3 regions of the Streptomyces sp. NPDC041122 genome follow, and region 3 is predicted to be linked to each of the others. Evidence: riboswitches for the same ligand, from Rfam matches in the RefSeq annotation. Region 3 holds a riboswitch; each other region holds the start of a gene.
What was found. Region 3 has a riboswitch for S-adenosylmethionine ahead of ACZ6B8_RS29075 (aminotransferase class V-fold PLP-dependent enzyme). Riboswitches for the same ligand answer to the same signal wherever they lie in the genome.

Region 1 (3,241 bases), on a different contig from region 3:
ACCTGGTCCGCCGCGGCCTCGCCGAACGCCTCACCAACCCCGACGACCGCCGGTCCAAGCTGGTCCGCCTCACCGAGGACGGCCGGGCCGCGGCCGCCCGCGCCACCGCGATCCTCACCACACCGCCCGACGCCCTGCTGGAGCTGCCGGAAGCGGACATCGAGGCGCTCGACCGCGTTCTGGCGCGACTGTTGAAAGCATAGCCGCGCGGCGCGGCCGCCCTACGACCGGAGCCCGGTCCCGAACGGATCGGCCGGGTATTAGCGTGGACGGGACAGATCGACCGACAGGATCCGAGGTGCCCGGCCCATGCCAAGCCGCAGCGAGAGCCGTACCGAGCTCATCGAGTCACTCATGGAGCGGTTCCCGCACGTGCCGCGGGAAGCCGTCATCAAGGAGGATCTGCTGCGCGGCGGCATCGCCTTCGACGAGTCGGCGCTGAGCGACAACGAAGGCGGCGAGGTCAAGCCGAAGTCGTACTTCATCTTCTCCTTCGACCACGGCACGCTCCCCGAACTGGGCGCCGCCGCGCTGCGCCGCCCGCCGGAGGAGATCGTCCTCACCGGCGGCCCCTACGAGCTGCGCCGCACCGTGGTCTCGGTCCGTGTGAACCCGTCCTCGCCCTACCGCGTGGCCGCCGACGACCACGGCGTGCTCGGCCTCTACCTGGACGGCGCCCGGATCTCCGACGTCGGCCTGCCGCCGATGCCGGACTACTACCGGCACACGCTGGAGAACGGCAAGTCGGTGATGGAGGTGGCACCCACCATCCAGTGGGGCTACCTCATCTACCTGACGGTCTTCCGGGTCTGCCAGTACTTCGGCGCCAAGGAGGAGTGCCAGTACTGCGACATCAACCACAACTGGCGCCAGCAGAAGGCGGCGGGCCGCCCCTACACGGGCGTGAAGCCGATGGACGAGGTCCTCGAGGCCCTCGCCATCATCGACAAGTACGACACGAACAAGTCGTCCACCGCGTACACGCTCACCGGCGGCGCCATCACCACGCGTCTCCAGGGCAAGGACGAGGCCGACTTCTACGGCCAGTACGCGAAGGCCATCGAGGAGCGCTTCCCGGGCCGCTGGATCGGCAAGGTCGTCGCCCAGGCGCTGCCCAAGGCGGACGTGCAGCGCTTCCACGACTACGGCGTGCGGATCTACCACCCCAACTACGAGGTGTGGGACCCCTACCTCTTCGAGCGGTACTGCCCCGGCAAGGAGCGCTACGTCGGCCGTGACGAGTGGCACCGCCGCATCCTGGACTCCGCCGAAGTGTTCGGGCCGCGCAACGTCATCCCCAACTTCGTCGCGGGCGTGGAGATGGCGGAGCCGTTCGGCTTCAAGACGGTCGACGAGGCCATCGACTCCACCGTCGAGGGCCTGCAGTACTTCATGTCGCGCGGCATCACGCCCCGCTTCACCACGTGGTGCCCGGAGCCCACGACACCGCTCGGCAAGGCCAACCCGCAGGGCGCCCCGCTGGAGTACCACGTGCGGCTCCTGGAGGCCTACCGCGCCACGATGGAGGCCAACGGCCTGTCGTCGCCCCCCGGTTACGGCCCCGCGGGCCCCGGCAACGCGGTCTTCTCGGTCAGCTCGTTCATGGACAGCCTGCCCGCCGAGGCGGCCGCCCCGGAGGACGCGGTCGTTCCGGCCGAAGCGCCGTAGGCCCCGCCCGGAGGCCTGCCCGAGGGCGCGAGAAACCCCGGGCAGGCCTCCGGGACACCGTGTTACGGTCGGTGCGGGTCACGAGTTCCAGCGTCAAGCCCCGGCTCGCTGGACGGCACCCCGCTCCGTCGCGGGTGCCCCGGGTGACGACCCGCCCCGTGCGACGTGCACGGGGAACGGCGGATCACCGGGGTCGGCGACACCCGGGGTCCACGACTCCGGAGGCGCACCATGACGCACCAGCACGCCACCCCCACCCCCACTCCTGCGGTCGAAGACGTCGAGCAGGTCGAGAAAGAGGTCGACCAGGTCGAGCGGGTCGACGTACTGCTCTCCTCGTACGACGTACGCGACGACGGTCTGATCCCGCTCCACCTCCTCGGCCCGACCCTGGGCGCCCCCGCCGCGCTGCGCACCCTTGAGCCGGAACGGCTGCGGGCGCAGCTGCGCGCCCACCACGGCGTCGTCCAGTGGGAGCCCGGCCGCGGGCTGCTGCGGCTGCGGCACGGCACCGGCCGCGCCACCCTGATCCCGCTGGCGCCGGACCTGCCCACCGGCCGGCAGGACCTGCCCGCCGGTCAAGATCACCGCTCCGTAGGATGACGGCGTGATCCGGACGCGGGCGACCCCCGCGTCCGGGCGGCGCGACAGTCAGCCACCCAGAGCCGGAGGTCCCCCGTGCAGCACCAGCCCGTCACCGTCGTCACCGGCGGCAGCCGAGGCATCGGCGCGGCCGTCAGCGCCCGTCTCGCCGAGGACGGCCACGACATCGTCATCGGCTACCACTCCGACGAGGTGGCCGCCGAAGAGGCCGCCGACGCGGTCCGCGCGGCCGGCCGCCGCTGCGTCACCGTCCGGGTCGACACCGCCGACGAGGCCGATGTCGACCGCCTCTTCGACACCGCCGCCGCCGAACTCGGCCCGGTCACCGGCCTGGTGAACAACGCCGGCGTGAGCGGCCCCGTCGGGCCTCTCGCGCAGGCCGACACCGAGGGCATGCGCCGGGCGCTCGAAGTGAACGTCCTCGGCTATCTGCTCTGCGCGCGGCGCGCGGTGCGGGACCTGACGGCGAACGGCGGCGGCGCGATCGTGAACATCTCGTCCGCCGCGGCCACCCTCGGAGCCCCCGGCGAGTACGTCCACTACGCGGCGGCCAAGGGCGCCGTCGACACGATGACGGTCGGCCTGTCCAAAGAGGTCGCCGGCGACGGCATCCGCGTCAACGCCGTTGCCCCCGGCGTGATCTGGACCGAGTTCCACGCCGACCCCGAGCGCCCCGCGAAGCTCGCGGCGGGCATCCCCCTGGGACGCTCGGGGCAGCCGTCGGAGATCGCGGCGGCCGTCTCCTGGCTGCTCTCGGACGACGCGTCGTACGCGACCGGCACGGTCGTACGGGTGGCCGGCGGCCGCTGACGCCGGCCGCACGGCGGCTCGTACGCTGGGCGCATGATCAGTGGAACGGGCACGCTCGCGACCGACGTCCTCATCCGCCCCGTCACGCTCGAGGACGCCGAGGCGCTCGCGCGTGCCTACCGGCGCAACCGCGCGCACCTCGACCCGTGGGACCCGGCCC
Region 2 (3,241 bases), on a different contig from region 3:
GCGTTTCGCGGTCAGCTCCCCGTCCTCACCCACGGTGTACGAGACGGGGCCGCGGTTGGACGCGACGAGTACCTGCGCTGCTGCTGACGAAGCGGACTCGGAGACCATGTGGCAAAACGTAGCCCGTCCCGGGCCCGGGCAAACGTACGACCGGACTCCGCGTGCGGCCCGGCCGGATGTGACCCCCGCGCCGGCCCCCGCCGCCCCCCTACGCCACGCGGCGGCGCGCGTACTCGGCGACGCCCGCCATCGGAGGCCGCTCCTCCGTGTCGACCGGATACGTGCGCGGCACGAACCCGTCCGCGCCCCGCTCGAACTGCGTCAGCTCCGGACGCACGAGATGGCCGCGCGCCAGCCGCAGCTGCGCCGTCCGGTAGATCGCCGCCGCCATCCGCCCGAGCGCCTGCCCGTCCTGGTGCCGGTGCCTGCGCACCCCCACGTCCACCTGCGCCAGCGCGTCCAGACCCACCGTGTGCAGCGCGTCGACGAGCAGCCCCAGCTCCACGCCGTATCCGACGGGGAACGGCAGCCGCTCCAGGAGCGACCTGCGCGCCGCGTACTCGCCGCCCAGCGGCTGGACGAACCCCGCGAGCAGCGGCCAGTGCATGTTCAGAAGCGGGCGCGCCATCAGCTCCGTCACCCGGCCGCCCTGCCCCGCGGCCGACCCCAGCGGACGGTCGTACATCGCCTTCACGAACGCCACGTCCGGGTCGGTGAGCAGCGGCCCCACGATCCCCGACACGAAGTCCGCGGAGAACTCCCGCAGATCCGCGTCGACGAACGCCACGACGTCCCCGCCCGTCACCAGGAGCGAGCGCCACAGCACCTCGCCCTTGCCGGGCACCGGCGCGAGGCGCGGCAGGATGTCGTCCCGGTGCACAACCCTGGCCCCGGCCGCCGCGGCGACCTCCGCCGTACGGTCCGAGGAGCCGGAGTCGATCACCACGAGCTCGTCGACCAGCGGCAGCCGCTCCATGAGTTCCCGGCGGATCTCGGCGACGATCTGGCCGACCGTGCCCTCCTCGTCGAGCGCGGGCAGCACGACGCTCACCGTGGTGCCCGACGCCCGCTTGGCGGCGGTCAGCAGCTCCGGCGGGCGGTCGGCGACGGAGAAGGAACGCCTGCTCAGCCAGTGCTCGACCTCTTCCAGCACGGTCGCGGTCCTCCCATATGTGATCCATCTCGCGGTTCGGACGACTATCTCAAGGGTCCGGGGCTTCGGTTACAGTCTTGAACAACGCCGGTGACCATCGCATGTCGGGGTCATCGCCGCCTGAGATCAACAATCGAATACCGCTCATCCAGAGGGGCAGAGGGATACGGCCCGTTGAAGCCCCGGCAACCCTCCAGCCGGTCTCGTACGCGATCAAGTGATCAGCGCCGCGAGGCTCCCGGCTAGGGAAGGTGCCAAATCCGTCTCGCGGCGAGATGCGTCGCGAGGAAGATGAGGAGAAAGGGCCTCGCCTCCATGGCTGTGCAGACTGTCGCCACCGAGAACACCACCACCACCTCCGTAGACCTCGGCCCCGCATCGGGACTCTCCTGCCGGGAGTGCGGCACCACCTTCCCGCTCGGCCCGATCTTCGCCTGCGCCGAGTGTTTCGGCCCCCTCGAAGTCGCGTACGACCTGCCCCTCGGCGACCCGGAAGCCCTCCGCAAGCGGATCGAGGCGGGCCCCGCCAACATCTGGCGGTACGCCCCGCTGCTGCCCGTCCCCGCCGACGTGGCCGACAAGCCGAACCTGAACCCCGGCTGGACCAAGCTCGTCAAGGCCGACAACCTCGCCGCCGAGATCGGTGTCCAACAGGGCAAGTTGTTCGTCAAGGACGACTCCGGCAACCCCACGCACTCCTTCAAGGACCGTGTCGTCGCGCAGGCCCTCGAAGCGGCCCGCGCCTTCGGCTTCACCACCCTCTCCTGCTCCTCCACCGGCAACCTCGCGGGCGCCGTCGGCGCCGCCGCCGCCCGCGCCGGCTTCCGCTCCTGCGTGTTCATCCCGCACGACCTGGAGCAGGGCAAGGTCGTCATGGCCGCGGTGTACGGCGGCGAGCTCGTCGGCATCGAGGGCAACTACGACGACGTGAACCGCTTCTGCTCCGAGCTCATCGGCGACCCGCTGGGCGAGGGCTGGGGCTTCGTCAACGTCAACCTGCGGCCGTACTACGGCGAGGGCTCCAAGACCCTCGCGTACGAGATCTGCGAGCAGCTGGGATGGGTCCTTCCCGACCAGCTGGTCATCCCGATCGCCTCCGGCTCGCAGCTCACGAAGATCGACAAGGGTCTGAAGGAGCTCATCGCGCTGGGCCTCGTCGAGGACAAGCCTTACAAGATCTTCGGCGCGCAGGCGGAAGGCTGTTCCCCGGTGTCGGCGGCCTTCAAGGCCGGCCAGGACGTGGTCCGCCCGCAGAAGCCGAACACCATCGCCAAGTCGCTGGCCATCGGCAACCCGGCCGACGGGCCGTACGTGCTCGACATCGCGCGGCGTACGGGGGGTGCGGTGGAGGACGTCGACGATGAGCAGGTCGTCGAGGCGATCGAGCTGCTCGCTCGGAGTGAGGGGATCTTCGCGGAGACCGCGGGCGGGGTGACGGTGGGCGTCACGAAGAAGCTCGTCGAGGCGGGGCTCATCGATCCCTCACTCACCACGGTGGTGTTGAACACCGGTGACGGGCTCAAGACGCTCGACGCTGTTGCCGAGAGGTCTCAGGCGACCGCCACGATCAAGCCGAGCCTTGAGGCGTTTCGCTCCGCGGGTCTGGCCGGCTGACCTTCTCCTTTCCCTGCGGGCCGGATGTGGCTGGCCGCGCAGTTCCCCGCGCCCCTGACGGGGCCCGTATCCCCTGAGGTGAAACCCATGAGCGTCAACGTCCGGATCCCCACCATTCTCCGCACCTACACCGGCGGCAAGGCCGAGGTCGCCGCCGAGGGGGCGAACCTGGGTGAGGTCATCGCCGACCTGGAGAAGAACCACACCGGCATCGCCGCCCGCGTCCTGGACGACCAGGGCAAGCTGCGCCGGTTCGTGAACGTGTACGTCAACGACGACGACGTCCGGTTCGAGCAGGGCCTGGAGACCGCCACTCCCGACGGTGCGGGCGTCTCGATCATTCCGGCCGTCGCCGGCGGCTGATCGCTTTCCGCAAGAACCCTGCAGAAGTCGAATTGCCCTCTCCGGTGAGAAACGGAGGGGGCAATTCTGCATGGTTGAGCGCGGTACAGTTGGGAAGTGTGCTTCGCCGTT
Region 3 (3,241 bases):
CCCGGGGCTGGATAGGGTGGAGCCACCCCGGTATTCCGGGGCGTTTCCCACCCCACCGGACAGAGACCAGGAGCAGCCATGAACGCTGTGACCCCCGCAGGAGGCGACACCGCGGCGGCCCGCTCCTGGCCCGACGTGCTGAACGGTCTGCTCGACGGACGGGACCAGAGCGCCGACGACACCGCGTGGGCGATGGACCGCATCATGCGCGGAGAGGCCACCGACGCGCAGATCGCGGGCTTCGTGGTGGCGCTGCGCGCCAAGGGCGAGACCGTCGCGGAGATCTCCGGCCTGGTGCGCGCCATGTACGCGCACGCCAACGTCGTCGAGGTGCCGGGTCCGAGCGTCGACATCGTGGGCACCGGCGGCGACGGCGCCAAGACCGTCAACATCTCCACCATGTCCGCGATCGTCGTCGCGGGAGCGGGCGCCAAGGTCGTCAAGCACGGCAACCGCGCCGCCTCCAGCGCGTCCGGCGCCTCCGACGTCCTGGAGAAGCTCGGCGTCAACCTGGACCTCACGCCCCGGCGGGTCGTCGAGGTCGCCGAAGAGGCCGGCATCACGTTCTGCTTCGCCGTGAAGTTCCACCCCGCGCTGCGGTACGCCGGCGCCGCCCGCAGCCAGCTGGGGATCAGGACGGTCTTCAACCTGCTCGGCCCGCTCACCAACCCGGCGAAGGTACGGGCCCAGGCGGTCGGGGTCGCCGATCCGCGGATGGCGCCCGTCGTCGCCGGGGTCTTCGCCGAGCGCGGGCACTCCTCCCTCGTCTTCCGCGGCGACGACGGCCTCGACGAGCTGACGACGACGTCGACGTCCCGGGTCTGGACCGTGCGGGACGGCGCCGTGCGCGAGGAGCCCTTCGACCCGCGGGACGTCGGGATCGACCTGGTGCCCGTCGAGGCGCTGCGGGGCGCCGACGCCTCGTACAACGCCGAGGTGGCGCGGCGCCTCCTGGACGGCGAGAGCGGGCCGGTGCGGGACGCGGTGCTGCTGAACTCCGCGGCGGCGCTCGTGGCCCTCACACCGACCGACGAGCCGCTGGTGGAGCAGATCCGCGCCCAGATGGCCCGGGCGGCGCAGGCGATCGACTCCGGCGCCGCCAAGCGGGCCCTGGAGCGCTGGGTGTCGGCCAGCAACCGCTGAACCGCCCCCTGTGTGACGCACGGCGCAGTCCGGATCCTGGACTGCGCCTTGCGCGCCGAAGATCGTATGGCAGGATGCTGCACAGGTCATGAGTGACAGCGACTACGGCCCCGGCCCGCTGTCCGGCAACCCTCCGTCCGTGGCGGGGTGCCCCGGGTGAAGACCAGGTCGTACGCAGCAAGGCGTATGGCAAGCGCGGACCCCTCGCAACCCTGGGGTCCTGGTCCTCAAGGGAGCAGTCTCGTGAGCAAGCGAATGTGACAGGGCTTCCACGCCCCGCCTCCGCACACCCTTTTTCACCCTTCTCCCGCGCCGTCGACTTCGCTCCGGCGCGGTGAATTCGCCTGTCTCTCACGGGAGTTCGCCATGTCTGTTTCCGCCGTTGCCGTCGACGCCCCCGTCTGTGCCCCGCTGGCCGTGCTCGGCCGGGACGTCACCGTTCCGCTGGTCACCGGCGGCGAGGTGACCTACGCCGCGCTCGACTACGCGGCGAGCGCGCCGGCCCTGCAGCGGGTCTGGGACGACGTGGCCGCGTACGCGCCGTACTACGGCAGCGTGCACCGCGGCGCCGGCTACCTCTCGCAGCTGTCGACCGACCTCTTCGAGAACTCCCGCAGGACCGTCGCCGACTTCCTCGGCTGCCGCGAGGGCGACCAGGTCGTCTTCACCCGCTCCACCACCGACTCGCTGAACCTGCTGGCCGCCGCCCTGCCCGCCGGCTGCGAGGTCTTCGTCTTCGAGACCGAGCACCACGCCTCGCTGCTGCCGTGGCGCGACGCCCGCGTCACCTACCTCAACGCCCCGCGCACCCCCGACGAGGCCGTCCACACCCTGGAGCGCGCCCTCGCCGACCGCGACCCCTACGGCCCCGCCCTGGTCTGCGTGACCGGCGCCTCCAACGTCACCGGGGAGCTGTGGCCGGTGCGCGAGCTGGCCGCCGCCGCGCACGCGCACGGCGCCCGGATCGTCCTCGACGCCGCGCAGCTCGCGCCCCACCACCCGGTCTCCGTCGACGAGTTGGACGTCGACTGGGTCGCCTTCTCCGGCCACAAGCTGTACGCGCCGTTCGGCTCGGGCGTCCTCGCGGGCCGCTCCGACTGGCTGCGCGCCGCCGAGCCCTACCTCGCGGGCGGCGGCGCCTCGCGGAAGGTGACGCGGCGTTCCCAGGAAGCGGGCGGCGGCGTGGACGTGGAGTGGCACGACAGCGCGGCCCGGCACGAGGCCGGCTCGCCCAACGTCATCGGCGTCTACTCGATCGCCGCCGCCTGCAAGGCGCTCACCGAGGCGGGCTTCGAGGAGCTGGTCGCCCGTGAGCAGTACCTGATCGCGAAGGTGCGCGAGGGTCTCGCCGAGGTGCCGCAGGTGCGGATCCTCTCCCTCTTCGGTGACGACGCGCCGCGCGTGGGCGTCATCTCCTTCGTGGTGGACGGCTGGAACAGCTCGCACTTCGCCGCCGCGCTCTCCGCCGAGTACGGGATCGGCGTGCGGGACGGCCTGTTCTGCGCCCACCCGCTGGTGCGCACCCTGCTCGGCAGCGAGCCCGGCGAGCCCGGCGAGTGCGGCGCGCCCGAGGCCGCCCCCGGCGAGAAGTCGCTGAACGCCATCCGTGTCAGCTTCGGCGCGGGCACGCCCGACGAGCACGTCGAGCGTTTCGTGCGCGCGGTCAAGGAGCTGGTGGCGGACGGCGCGCGGTGGAACTACCGCACCGAGGACGGCCGTTGCGTGCCGGACACCGGCGCGGCGGCCTGACCGGACGGGCGCGGACGGCGCCTAGGAGTCGAGGCCGATCGCGAACGCGGCCTCCAGGTCGTGCTGCGAGTACGTGCGGAACGCCACGTGCGTGTCGGTCCCCTCGACGCCGGGGATCTTGCTGATCCGGCCCGGGATGACGTCCGCGAGGTCGTCGTGGCGCGGCACCCGCACCATCGCGATGAGGTCGTAGGTGCCGGTGACGGAGAAGACCTCGCTCACGGAGTCGAGGGCGGCGATCGACTCGGCGATCTCCGGGATCCGGTCCACGCTGGTCTTGATGAGCACGATCGCGGTGATCACGGCTTGCAGTCTCCCTCGGTGGCCGGTGCGGTGGCTCTCACTCTAG

Region 1: linked by a shared signal. The riboswitch ahead of ACZ6B8_RS35090 (hypothetical protein) and the one ahead of ACZ6B8_RS29075 (aminotransferase class V-fold PLP-dependent enzyme) in region 3 are both predicted to bind S-adenosylmethionine.
Region 2: linked by a shared signal. The riboswitch ahead of thrC (threonine synthase) and the one ahead of ACZ6B8_RS29075 (aminotransferase class V-fold PLP-dependent enzyme) in region 3 are both predicted to bind S-adenosylmethionine.

Annotation. Positions count from the first base shown of each region.
Region 1 covers NZ_JBVIYQ010000012.1:107,671-110,911, reverse strand. The annotation lists gene ACZ6B8_RS35100 (MarR family winged helix-turn-helix transcriptional regulator) at 1-203, shown strand, start outside; gene ACZ6B8_RS35095 (radical SAM protein) at 310-1,668, shown strand; SAM riboswitch class IV at 1,745-1,854, shown strand; gene ACZ6B8_RS35090 (hypothetical protein) at 1,900-2,271, shown strand; gene ACZ6B8_RS35085 (SDR family oxidoreductase) at 2,347-3,081, shown strand; gene ACZ6B8_RS35080 (GNAT family N-acetyltransferase) at 3,115-3,241, shown strand, end outside.
Region 2 covers NZ_JBVIYQ010000013.1:148,364-151,604, forward strand. The annotation lists gene ACZ6B8_RS36765 (alpha,alpha-trehalose-phosphate synthase (UDP-forming)) at 1-108, opposite strand, end outside; gene ACZ6B8_RS36770 (glucosyl-3-phosphoglycerate synthase) at 209-1,153, opposite strand; SAM riboswitch class I at 1,295-1,451, shown strand; gene thrC (threonine synthase) at 1,469-2,767, shown strand; gene ACZ6B8_RS36780 (MoaD/ThiS family protein) at 2,855-3,130, shown strand.
Region 3 covers NZ_JBVIYQ010000009.1:14,422-17,662, forward strand. The annotation lists gene trpD (anthranilate phosphoribosyltransferase) at 79-1,143, shown strand; SAM riboswitch class IV at 1,228-1,345, shown strand; gene ACZ6B8_RS29075 (aminotransferase class V-fold PLP-dependent enzyme) at 1,510-2,892, shown strand; gene ACZ6B8_RS29080 (Lrp/AsnC family transcriptional regulator) at 2,914-3,195, opposite strand; gene ACZ6B8_RS29085 (rhomboid family intramembrane serine protease) at 3,192-3,241, opposite strand, start outside.